2 regions of the Thermosynechococcus sp. PKX95 genome follow, and region 1 is predicted to be linked to the other one. Evidence: predicted binding sites of a transcription regulator. Region 1 holds the regulator's gene; the other holds the start of a gene.
What was found. The regulator HrcA, encoded in region 1, represses chaperone genes, less so after heat shock. The targets are predictions, from matches to a motif close to TTAGCACTCNNANNNTNNGAGTGCTAA.

Region 1 (5,855 bases):
ACTCGCAAACGGCGCCGCCCTCCAACCAGTCACCACAAAAAACGTCAGACTTGGTTTTGGATGGGTGCAGGGGTTGTTCTCGTTGGGTTAGGCGCCTTGGCAAAAGTCTATTGGCCAGCCAAAACGGCTGAAGCCCCACCACCACCACCGCCAGTGACCCCGACGCCAACTCCTGTGGCAACGCCAACCCCAACGCCACAACCAACGACCTTAGCCACCACCTTAACGCCGGAGATGGCACGCGATCGTCTCCGCACGTGGCAGCAAATTAAAGCCCAAGCCCTTGGCACGGCATTTGAGATGGACAAACTAGCAACGATTTTGGCGGAGCCAGAACTCAGCCGCTGGCGATCGCGGGCACAGAGCTTAAAATCCGAGGGTAGCCATTGGGTCTATACCCTGCGGAACCTAGAAGTGAAGGAAGTCCGTCCCCGAGGCAGCGATCGCGTGGATGTATTGGTGGAAGTCAATGAGGATGCCCGTTTCTATGAACAGGGAACCCTACGCAATGATATTTCCTATAGTGATCCCTACCGCGTCATTTACACCTTTACCCGTCGCGGCAATCAATGGTTGATTCAACGCATGCAGGTGGTTAGCTAAGGGGCATTTCCACCTGTCGGCCAAACTTGAGATTCAAGAGAGACAACGACAGGATAAATAGGAATAAGACCAGTCCCATCGTACAGGCGTAGTTGATCTCTAAGCGCTGAAAGGCATTCTCGTAGATATAATAAACAATGGTCTTGGAGCTATTGAGGGGCCCCCCTTGGGTCATGACATAGACCTCTTCAAAGACCTTCGTGGCAGAAATTGCTGAGATAATGCTCACCAAAAGAATATAGGGACGCATCAGCGGTAGGGTAATATCCCAATGCTGTCGCCAGCCGTCACTGCCATCGAGTGCTGCCGCTTCGTAGAGTTCACCACTAATCCCCTGAAGTCCCGCCAGATAGATCACCATGTAGTAGCCCAAGCCTTTCCAAATCGTGACGGCCATGACACTAAAGAGGGCGAGTTGGGGACTTGTCAGCCAAGGAATCGGGGTGTCCCGCAGATGCAGACCCTGTACCAGTTGATTGAAGAGGCCATTGGGGGCATAGAGCCAGCGCCAAGCAATCCCCGCCACCACCATTGAGATAATCACGGGGCTGTAGTAGGCAGCACGAAACCAGTGGATGCCCCGCAGGGGTTGATTGACCAGAATCGCCAACAGCAGGGGGGCGATCGCCAGAATCGGCACCACGACCACTAAATAGAGGAAAGTATTGGCCAAGGTTTTCCAGAAAACACCATCGCGCCACAATTGCGCAAAGTTGGCCCATCCCACCCACACAGGCGGACTCAGGAGATCCATCTCATAGCGGGTGAAACTCAGGAAAAAGGCCTGTAGGGCTGGCCAAAAGACCGTCAGTGTGAGTAACCCCAAGGCAGGGGCAAGAAAGAGATAGGGGGTGAGCGATCGCCCTTTCATTGGCTGCGGGGGTGTTGTTGACGATAGGCACGCATTTGCGCCACAAAGTCGCCAAAGAGATAATCAGCATCGTGGGGGCCGGGGCTGGCCTCAGGGTGGTACTGCACTGAGAAAATCGGCAATGTTTGGTGCTTCAGACCGGCAACGGTTTTGTCATTGAGGTTAAAGTGGGTAATCTCAACGGGGGTTTGGGCAAGGGATTCTTCAGTAATGGCAAAGCCGTGGTTTTGGCTGGTAATTTCCACTTGCCGGGTCAGGCCAGCGGGCTGGTTCAACCCGCGGTGACCAAATTTCAGTTTGAAGGTTTCCGCCCCCAAAGAAAGTCCCAACAACTGATGCCCCAGACAAATGCCAAACATGGGACGCTGAGCCGCCAGTAATTTGCGTGCGGTTTCAATGCCTTCCTGAACCGCCGCAGGGTCGCCGGGGCCATTGGAGAGGAAAATGCCATCGGGGTCATAGCTGAGAATCGTTTCCGCTGGGGTATCCGCCGGCACAACAATCACACGGCAACCATAACTAGCCAAGCGACGGAGAATGTTGCGCTTCACGCCAAAGTCAATGGCCACAACCGTCAAGGGTGGCTCTTCGGTGGCTGTTTGGGGACGAAATTCCCAAGCCGGGGGCGTCGGTTCTGTCCATTCATAGGGGGTGCGGGTGGTCACCACCTTGGCTAGATTTTGTCCCTGCATACTGGGAGCGGCAAGGACTTTTTGCAGCAGTTCAACGGGATCAAGGATTTCCGTGGAGATGCCGCCATTCATGGCACCGACAGTACGAATTTTGCGGGTGAGGGCGCGGGTGTCAATCCCGTAAATGGCGGGAATGCGATGGGCTTTGAGGTAATCAGGTAAGGATTGTTGCGATCGCCAGTTACTGGGAATGTCACAGATATGGCGAGCAACCGCACCGCGCACTTGGGGGCGATCGGATTCATCGTCTTCGGGCGTTGTTCCAGTATTGCCCAACTCAGGGTAGGTGAATGTCACGATTTGACCACAATAGCTTGGGTCAGTGAGTACCTCTTGATAACCCGTCATGCCGGTATTAAAGACCACTTCGCCAATGGCTGTTCCCGGTGCCCCAAAGGAAAAACCGCGAAAGACTGAACCATCGGCAAGAACCAGCAAGGCGGGTGTCGGCATTTCAATATCTCCAACTGGGAAAGCCCAATAGTTTATTGTGCATGATAAAGCCGGCCGTTGACTGCACAAGAATTCTCGGATGTTTTGATTTTCTTACTTGCGGCGACTCACCTGTTCGGTTAGATAATCTGCCGCTGTGGCCACTAGGGGAATAATCCGTGCATAGGGCATCCGCGTCGGCCCTAGAATGCCAATACTGCCCACGGGGGAGTCCCCATAGCAATAGCAGGAATAAACCAGTGTACAGGACTGCATCGGCGCTAAGGTATTTTCACTGCCAATGCGGATTTGCACCTGCGAGGGGGCTTGGCTATCGCCACTGATCAAGGGAGCCAGTTGATCCTGTTGGTCTTCGAGAAGATGCAGTAGCATTTGCACCTGCTCCACTTGGGAAAACTCCGGCTGCTGGAGAACATCGGCAAGACCACTGATGACAAAGGAAGTGCCTTGGTGGCTGTAGCGATCGCTCAACTGCCGCAGTAGGGTCTGAAGCTGCTGACTGTAGGTCTGAAACTCCAAATCCAGTTTTTGCCAGTCAATGGCACTGAGTTCCACCAGCGATCGCCCCTGCAACTGATGATTGAGGAAGTTGGTCAGTACCTGGAGGGTGCGCTCCCGCAGCTCAGGATCCTCTTCCCCTTGCCCCAATTGGATCAGTGCCGACTGGGTTTCGTAGGTATCGAGCACAAGAATCACCATCACCTGCTGGGAATCCAAGGCGACCAGTTGAATCACCCGAATCTGCCGCTCCAAACGATTGGGGAGCGTAATCAGGGTAATGTAACCACTGAGATCCGAGAGCAACTGCGCCGCTTGCCGCAAGATCACCTCAAGGCGTTGTTGCCCCCAGATAAACCGCTCACTCAAGAGACTCTCGGCTTTGCGAGCCACATCGGGAATGGGCTGGATCAGTTCATCCACATAGACGCGATAGCCAGAATCAGAGGGCACCCGCCCTGCGGAGGTGTGGGGTTGGTAAAGCAGGCCACTTTTTTCGAGGAGCAGCATCGTATTGCGCACCGTGGCCGGGCTGACGTTGAGGTTGTATTCCGTGGCGATCGCTTTTGAGCCGACGGGTTCTGCCGTGGCAATGTAATGGTTAATCGTGGCGCCAAGAATTTGTTTTTGGCGATCGCTGAGTTCAATCGTCATAACCCCTTACACCTGTGACTTGTTATCTGTGTTTTTTATCTATCTATAAACTAGCCTTTGTATTTCAGCAATTCTGAGTTGCAACTTGCGGCTATGGCGATTGGTCTTTTGTGACTAAAAACTCAGCTAGAAATGGCTAAGCAGTACTGCCAATGGGGGATTCCCAAATAAATTGCAGATGGATCGACCAAGGCTGTGGCGGGCGGCTGGTGACCGCTATGGCATGTAAAAACTCCCGTAGATAGAACCGTTGCTCTGCTGCCGAGAGTTGGTACCAAAATTGCGGCTGACCAAGGGTCACCGCCAGTTGCAAAAGATTACTAGGGGGCAATTGGGCCTGCTGTGCCTCAATTTGTGCCCGTTCCCCAGCCAGTTTATAGCGGCGCAGTTGAGCGGTTTCGGGATCCAAGAGGCCTTGGGCTTCTAGTTCGGCAAGGCGGTGCAGTTGGGTTTCAATTGCTTGCAGTTGAGCCGTCAACGGTGGCGGCGGCAGCGACAGTTGGGCGATCGCGGGCGGCAGGCGCTCAGCAATTTGATCAATCACAGCAGCCAAGGCCGCGTCGTAGGGAATGCTGCGACATTTGGGGGAGAGGGGACAGTGCAGGGGACGCAAGTAGGCATATTGGCTCGGTTGGCGGTAAGGCTGCACCTGAGTCCGGCCAAAGCGTTGCTGACATTGGCGGCAAATCACCAATCCCGCCAGAGGATGGGGGGCACTAGCACTGCGACGAGGCAGAGAGCGTTGGCGTCGCAACAGCCGATCCACCTGAGCCGCTTCATCGGGGGCAATCAGGGGGGCATGGGTCTGAGGAATCACCGTTTTCCCTTGGTAGTAGAGATGGCCGCGATAGACGGGGTGGGTCAACCAGCGCCGACCGGTCGCTACGCTAATCTGCTTGTGGTGGGTGGTGGCAATAAAGCGCACCGCTGCACTGAGGGAGCCATAGAGGAGAAAATGCTCGACAAAATCCTTGACGACAACGGCTGCCGCTCGATCAATGACATAGTGCTCTTTGCCCCGGCGATAGCCATAGGGAGCACGACCCGGCGGCGGACGGTGCTTGAGGCGATTGCGGGCATGGCCATGGCAGAGAGTGTGGTGATGGAGTTGCTGCTTTACTTGATCCCAAAGGGATAGCAGCTGATCTCCGCTGGGGGGGCGATCGCTTACGTAGCCTTCGGCTAGGGCAATCACCATAATACCCGCTGCCTCCAGTTGCCGCAGGCGATCGCTCACTTCCATCACCGTTTGGCCAAGGGCACTTAATTGGTGCAACAGCCAATAGCCCGGTGCTAACCGCTGCAACCAGTACCGCAACTGCGGCCGAGCAGCCTCCACATCCAGTACCCAGTGGTCAATCTCCTGCCCCCACCCTTGGGGATCGGGGAGGGGCTGCCAGAGGGGATCAATGTACTCGTAGGCAATAATGACCACACATTACATCGTCCTGAGGATCAGGTCGTTGCCGGTACTAGGGTTGGACTAGGATTGGGCATGGTCTCTGGCGGCAAGCCATAAATGGAGTTATAGAGGGCATTGTAGGCTAGTGCTGATTTTGTCCAGCTAAAGTCCTCGCGCATACCCCGCTGCTGGAGGGTGTGCCACTCCCGTTTGTAGCGATACCCTTCCCACGCCCGCACTAGACAGGTGTAGAAGTCAAGGGGTTCATAGCGGTCAAAGCAGTAGCCCGTTCCCGTTTGCTTCTCGGGGTCATGGTGAAAGACGGTATCCACAAGGCCACCGGTACGGCGCACAATTGGTACACAGCCATAGCGCAGGGCAATCATCTGAGCAATGCCACAGGGTTCAAAGCGACTCGGCATGATGAAGGCATCGGCACCGCCATAGATCCGCCGCGACAGGACATCACTGTAGAGCAACTGGACACTACAGCGCCCCGGAAACCGTGAGGCAATTTGCCACATTTGGGTTTCGTAGTAGCGATCGCCCGTTCCCAAGAGGACAAACTGGCTATCGGTGTAGGCCAAAAAGCGATCCAGCACCTGAATCAACAGATCCAACCCCTTTTGCTCCACCAAGCGGGTGACCATCCCCACCAAGAAAGCACCGGAATTCACCTCCA
Region 2 (5,855 bases), 670 kb from region 1:
TTTGAGTGGCCAAGCGAATGCGTTGGGCTTCACCACCAGAGAGGGTGGCCGCACTGCGATCCAGCGTCAGGTAATCTAGCCCCACATCCACGAGAAACTGTAATCGCGCGGTCACTTCCCGCAGAGCCAGCTCCGCAATCTGCTGTTGGCGGGCACTCAGTTGGAGCGATCGCAGCCGTGCTAAACACTCACGAATCGAGACACTGGTGAGATCCGTGAGGCGATATTGCCCCAAGCGCACTGCTAGGGCGGCGGGTTTTAGGCGTTGACCACCACAGGCGGGGCAGGTTTGATTGACTTGGTACTCTTCCAATTTTTGCTTGTAGGCCTCGGAGGTGGTCTCGCGGTACTGCCGCTCTAGAATTGGGATCACCCCTTGGAATTGGCGGTAATAGTCCCGTTTGCGATAGCGGGAATCGGCAGGAACGAGAATTGGGGTATCGGTGCCGTAGAGGATAATTTCCCGTTGCAACTCCGTGAGGCGGTACCACGGTGTATTGATGTCAAAGCCAAAGGCCTCAGCAATACCACAGAGGAGAGCAAGGTAGTAGTCGTGTTCTTTCTCGGCCCAGGGGGCGATCGCCAGATAGACCGGTAGTTCAGGATTGGGGACAATCAACTCCGGGCTAAATTTGCGCAAATAGCCCAAGCCATGGCACTCTGGACAGGCACCGTAGGGGGAGTTAAAGGAAAAGAGCCGCGGCGATAGCTCATCCATCACTGCCCCATGCTCCGGACAGGCAAAATTTTCGGAAAATAGGAGCGTTTGACCCTCAGTCTCACCCTCGCGGGGTACCACACTGACCATTGCTGTGCCGTTGGCATGGTGCAACGCCGTTCGCAGCGAGTCCGCTAAGCGTTCCTCAATCCCCGGCTTCAGCACAAGGCGATCGACAACAATTTCAATCGTGTGGGCATGGTTTTTATCCAGTTCAATGGCATCACTGAGGTCGCGCACCTCGCCATTAATGCGAACCCGCACAAAGCCTTCACTAGCAAGACTCGACAGCAGTTTTTTATGCGTGCCCTTTTTCCCCTTGACAATAGGAGCTAGAACTTGAAAGCGCGTCTGAGGGGGCAACTGCATCACCTGATCCACCATTTCATCAATGGTTTGGGGGCGAATCGAGCGATCGCAATGGGGGCAATGGGGTTCACCCGCACGGCCATAGAGCAGCCGCAGGTAATCATAGATTTCCGTCACCGTGCCCACCGTCGAGCGAGGATTGTGGGAAGTGGACTTTTGATCAATGGAAATCGCTGGACTCAGCCCCTCAATGGCATCCACATCCGGCTTATCCAACTGACCGAGGAATTGCCGTGCATAGGCACTCAGCGACTCCACATAGCGGCGTTGCCCTTCAGCAAAAATCGTGTCAAAGGCCAGAGAGGACTTACCGGAACCAGAAACCCCTGTCATCACAATCAGGCGATCGCGGGGCAGATCGAGGTCAATGTTTTTCAGATTATGCTGCCGTGCACCCCGAACCCGAATTTCACCCGTAGGCACTGGATCGCCCATGCTGCAAACTGCGAATGTTAAAAAACGTTACATTGAGGGTTATTATAGCAACGCGGCCAGACCCGTTTGGCACCATCCAATAAAAAAGCGGGGTGTGGTTTCCCCGCTGTGAGTGTGACTTAGGTTACTTGCGCTGAACCCAGTGAGTTTGAGGGATTCACCGACGGGTTGGGCTTAGTAGTCGAAGTCACCGCCCATGCCGGCACTGGCACCCGCAGGATTGTTGTCCTTGGGTTCGGGTTTGTCAACGATGATGCACTCGGTGGTCAGCACCATACCGGCAATAGAGGCCGCATTTTGCAGAGCCGAGCGGGTGACTTTGGCAGGGTCAACGATACCAGCATCGAACATGTTGACATATTCATCTTTGGCGGCATCATAACCCACATCGAAGGGTTTTTCTTTGACCCGTTCGACAATGATGGCACCGTTTTGACCCGCGTTTTCAGCGATGCGACGCAGGGGAGCGCTAAGGGCACGCTCAACAATGTTGGCACCAATCAGTTCTTCACCCGTCAGGTGCTCAGCCGCCCAGTTGCTCAACTCAGGCGCCAAGTGCACCAAGGTGGTACCGCCACCGGGAACGATCCCCTCTTCAACAGCGGCTTTGGTGGCGTTAATCGCATCTTCCAGACGGAGTTTGCGATCTTTCATTTCGGTTTCAGTGGCAGCACCGACTTTAATCACTGCCACACCACCGGCCAGTTTGGCCAACCGCTCCTGCAGTTTTTCTTTGTCATAGCTGGAGTCGGTTTCTTCGATTTGGCGACGGATTTGCTCGCAGCGAGCTTTGACGGCTTTTTCATTGCCTTCGGCCACAATCGTGGTGTGATCTTTGGTGATGGTGATGCGGCGAGCTTTACCGAGCATATCCAGCTTGGTATTTTCCAGCTTCAGACCGGCATCTTCGGTGATCACTTGACCCGCTGTGAGGACGGCAATATCTTCGAGCATTGCTTTACGGCGATCGCCAAAGCCGGGAGCTTTCACCGCAGCCACATTCAAGACACCGCGCAGACGGTTGACCACGAGGGTCGCCAAGGCTTCTTTCTCGATGTCTTCAGCAATGATCACCAGCGGTTTACCGGCGCGAGCCACTTGTTCGAGGATCGGCACCAGATCTTGCACTAAGGTAATTTTCTTGTCGGTGATCAGCACGAAGGGTTCATCAAGCACCGCTTCCATGCGCTCGGTGTCGGTGGCAAAGTAGGGGGAGATGTAGCCCTTGTCAAAGCGCATCCCCTCAGTGACCTCGAGTTCGGTGGTCATGGATTTGCCTTCTTCGAGGGAGATCACGCCTTCTTTGCCCACCTTGTCCATGGCATCGGCAATCATCCGACCCACTTCTTCATCGTTACCGGCAGAGATCGCTGCCACTTGGGCAATGGCTTTGGAATCTTCCACCGGACGGGCATGTTCAGCAATTTTTTCCACAAGGAAGTGGGTGGCTTTGTCAATCCCGCGTTTCAGGGCAATGGGGTTAGCACCGGCAGCCACGTTGCGCAGCCCCTCTTTCACCATGGCATGGGCAAGAACCGTTGCCGTAGTCGTACCGTCACCGGCAGCATCATTGGTTTTCGAGGCGGCTTGGCGGATCAGCGCCACACCGGTATTTTCAATGTGATCTTCCAGTTCAATTTCTTTGGCGATCGTCACCCCGTCGTTGACAATTTGGGGGGCGCCAAATTTTTTCTCCAGAACTACGTTCCGTCCTTTAGGACCAAGGGTCACGGCCACGGATTCAGCCAAGATGTCCATCCCTTTTTCGAGGGCACGACGAGCATTTTCGTTGTAGATAATGCGCTTCGCCATAGGTGTTTCCTACCTCAATCGTTCAACAGTGATGAAAAATCGCACAGAAATGTAAGGAGTGTCAGCGACTTAGCCAACAATGGCCAAGATGTCTTTTTCCGAGAGGAGAACGTAGTCTTCGCCCGCCAGTTTCACTTCAGTACCGGCATATTTGGAGTACAGCACTTTGTCCCCCACTTTCACATCCATGGGCTGACGCTTGCCGTCTTCAGTGAGTTTGCCAGGACCGACGGCGGTCACTTCGCCCACTTGGGGTTTTTCACGGGCGTTGTCGGGCAGGAGGATGCCCCCTGCGGTACGTTCTTCACTTTCGCTGACTTTGACAAAAATGCGATCGCCCAACGGCTTCACAGTTGAAACGCTTAGAGATACGGCTGCCATAGCGTACTGTTCTCCCAATTGTAAGAGTATGGATTGATAGCACTCACTGCACGGCTCATCGCGCAGTTTTTGGGGGGCAAGAGCATCACTTACAGTTGTTTAGCACTCTCACCCTTCGAGTGCTAATGTAGCGAGAGACGGTTGGCGATCGCAACTCCTGTTGCAGTACGGTTTTCCGAACGGAACTTTAGCTCTTTAGTCCCGTCGTGGCAATGCCGCGAATCAGTTGCCGCTGACCCAAAATAAACAAAATCATCACCGGCACAGTGGCAATCACCGCCGCCGCCATCATCAACGGCCAATCATTGGTGAACTGCTCCTGAAAACTGGCCAAGGAAAGCTGCACTGTGATCAGTTCTGGCTTAGTGGTAAAGACCAAGGGCTTAAAGAGGTCATTCCACTCCCCAATAAAGGTAAAGATAAAGAGTGTGACCAAGGCCGGTCGGCTCAGGGGCAAGAGAATATGCCAGAGGACTTGCCAGCGATTTGCCCCATCCAAGAGGGCTGCCTCCTCAAGGGCAACGGGCAATGTGAGAAAAAACTGCCGCATCAAAAAGACGCCAAAGCCATTGGCCGCCGTCGGCAAGATCAAGGCGCCATAGGTATTGATCAGATGACCCGCCTTGAGGATGAGGAAAATTGGGATCACCAAAAGTTGAAATGGGATCACTAGGGTTGCCAGCATCAGCAGCAAAATCGTCTGTTGCCCCGGAAACGAAAGTCGCGCAAGGGCGTAACCCGCTAGGGCTGAGGTCACCAACTGGAGCGCCGTTACCGCCAAAGCCACAAACGTTGAGTTGGCAAAGGCCAAGATAAAGTGTCCCTGCTGCCATGCTGCCTGATAGCTCTGCCATGTCCAGCCTTGGGGTGGCAACAATTGGGTAGGTAGGGTTCCCGGTGGCCAGCCCGACGTACAGAGCACCACCAGTAGGGGGCTGAGAACCAGCAACGCCCCCAGTGTCAATACTAGGGTCAACCCCAAGGAGTGACCCCTGCCCAAGAGCCGTTTCAGCCCATCCACAACCTTCCGCTCCCCAAACAAAACCCTGCGCCCTTCGGAAAGCCAGCCTCTTGGCGAGAGCTGCATGTCCAATTCTCCCTCATCCCTGCTTTAACTGCCAGTGAGGTACATTCTCCTTCCCCCTTTCATAGAGATTGATCTGCCCCACTCAGGGGGTTGGGAGGGCGCTTGAGGACATCCTTGCAATCAAGATTTTGCTCAAGACGCTATCAAGGGAGCACTATACCACCCTTTGCGTCTCGCAAGAGAGTGTTTGACCACCCTCCTGAGGACTTGCTTATTCAAAGTGCTGCAGGCACAGAGACCGATTCCAAGACAAAGCTTTGAGTTTCCTCCCCAAGTTTGCATAGGAGACAAGCTGTGCCAGTTAGAGAAGTTGCAATTGTCCACCCTTGTGGAGTGTCCAGTAATGACTCATCTGTACAACCCAAATCCTGCTGTTATTTACCGCTGGGTGATGAGTTCTTGCCTTGTTGGTTTAGGATGTGCAACCCTGCACTTAGCTCCTGTAACTGCCCAAATTGCCGTCTATGAAGGGCGGCGTGTCACCGGGGATGTTACCATGACACTTCCCGACGGCAGCACCTACAAAGGGGAATTGCTCAATGGTCGTTTTAATGGCCAAGGTATCCTTACAATGGCCAATGGCAACCGCTATGAAGGGGAATTTCGCAATGGCCGCTACCACGGTCAGGGGGTGCTCACCTATGCCGATGGGGGACGCTACGAAGGGGGGTTTGTGGATGGCATCTTCAATGGCAAGGGCACTCTCCAACTGGCCAATGGTCAACGCTACGAGGGCACGTTTCTCAATGGTCAATACCATGGGGAGGGGGTGCTCACCTTTCCCGACGGTACCCGCTATGAGGGGCAGTTTCTAGCGGGCAAGTATCATGGAACTGGAACGCTCTCCTTCGGAGATGGCACAAGCTATGCCGGACAGTTTCGCAATGGCTTATTTGAAGGACAGGGGGTCTTTACGCTACCGGATGGCTCCCGCATTGTGGCCACATGGCGCAATGGTCGCCGCGAACCCCGCTAATCTGCTTCAATCAGGCTGTGAGTGATCCGCTGACGGCGGCGCTAAGTCCCTACGCCCGCTTTGGGGTGCGCCTTGGC

Region 2: the regulator HrcA is predicted to act here: its motif matches at 3,815-3,841, upstream of groES (co-chaperone GroES).

Annotation. Positions count from the first base shown of each region.
Region 1 is NZ_CP134171.1:249,101-254,955, reverse strand. Features, by position in the region: gene RHH81_RS01140 (IMS domain-containing protein) at 1-603, shown strand, start outside; gene RHH81_RS01135 (carbohydrate ABC transporter permease) at 596-1,474, opposite strand; gene carA (glutamine-hydrolyzing carbamoyl-phosphate synthase small subunit) at 1,471-2,619, opposite strand; gene hrcA (heat-inducible transcriptional repressor HrcA) at 2,713-3,771, opposite strand; gene RHH81_RS01120 (recombinase family protein) at 3,908-5,206, opposite strand; gene glgA (glycogen synthase GlgA) at 5,227-5,855, opposite strand, start outside.
Region 2 is NZ_CP134171.1:921,159-927,013, reverse strand. Features, by position in the region: gene uvrA (excinuclease ABC subunit UvrA) at 1-1,522, opposite strand, end outside; gene groL (chaperonin GroEL) at 1,697-3,334, opposite strand; gene groES (co-chaperone GroES) at 3,404-3,715, opposite strand; gene RHH81_RS04305 (carbohydrate ABC transporter permease) at 3,903-4,727, opposite strand; gene RHH81_RS04300 (MORN repeat-containing protein) at 5,146-5,778, shown strand; gene RHH81_RS04295 (folylpolyglutamate synthase/dihydrofolate synthase family protein) at 5,748-5,855, shown strand, end outside.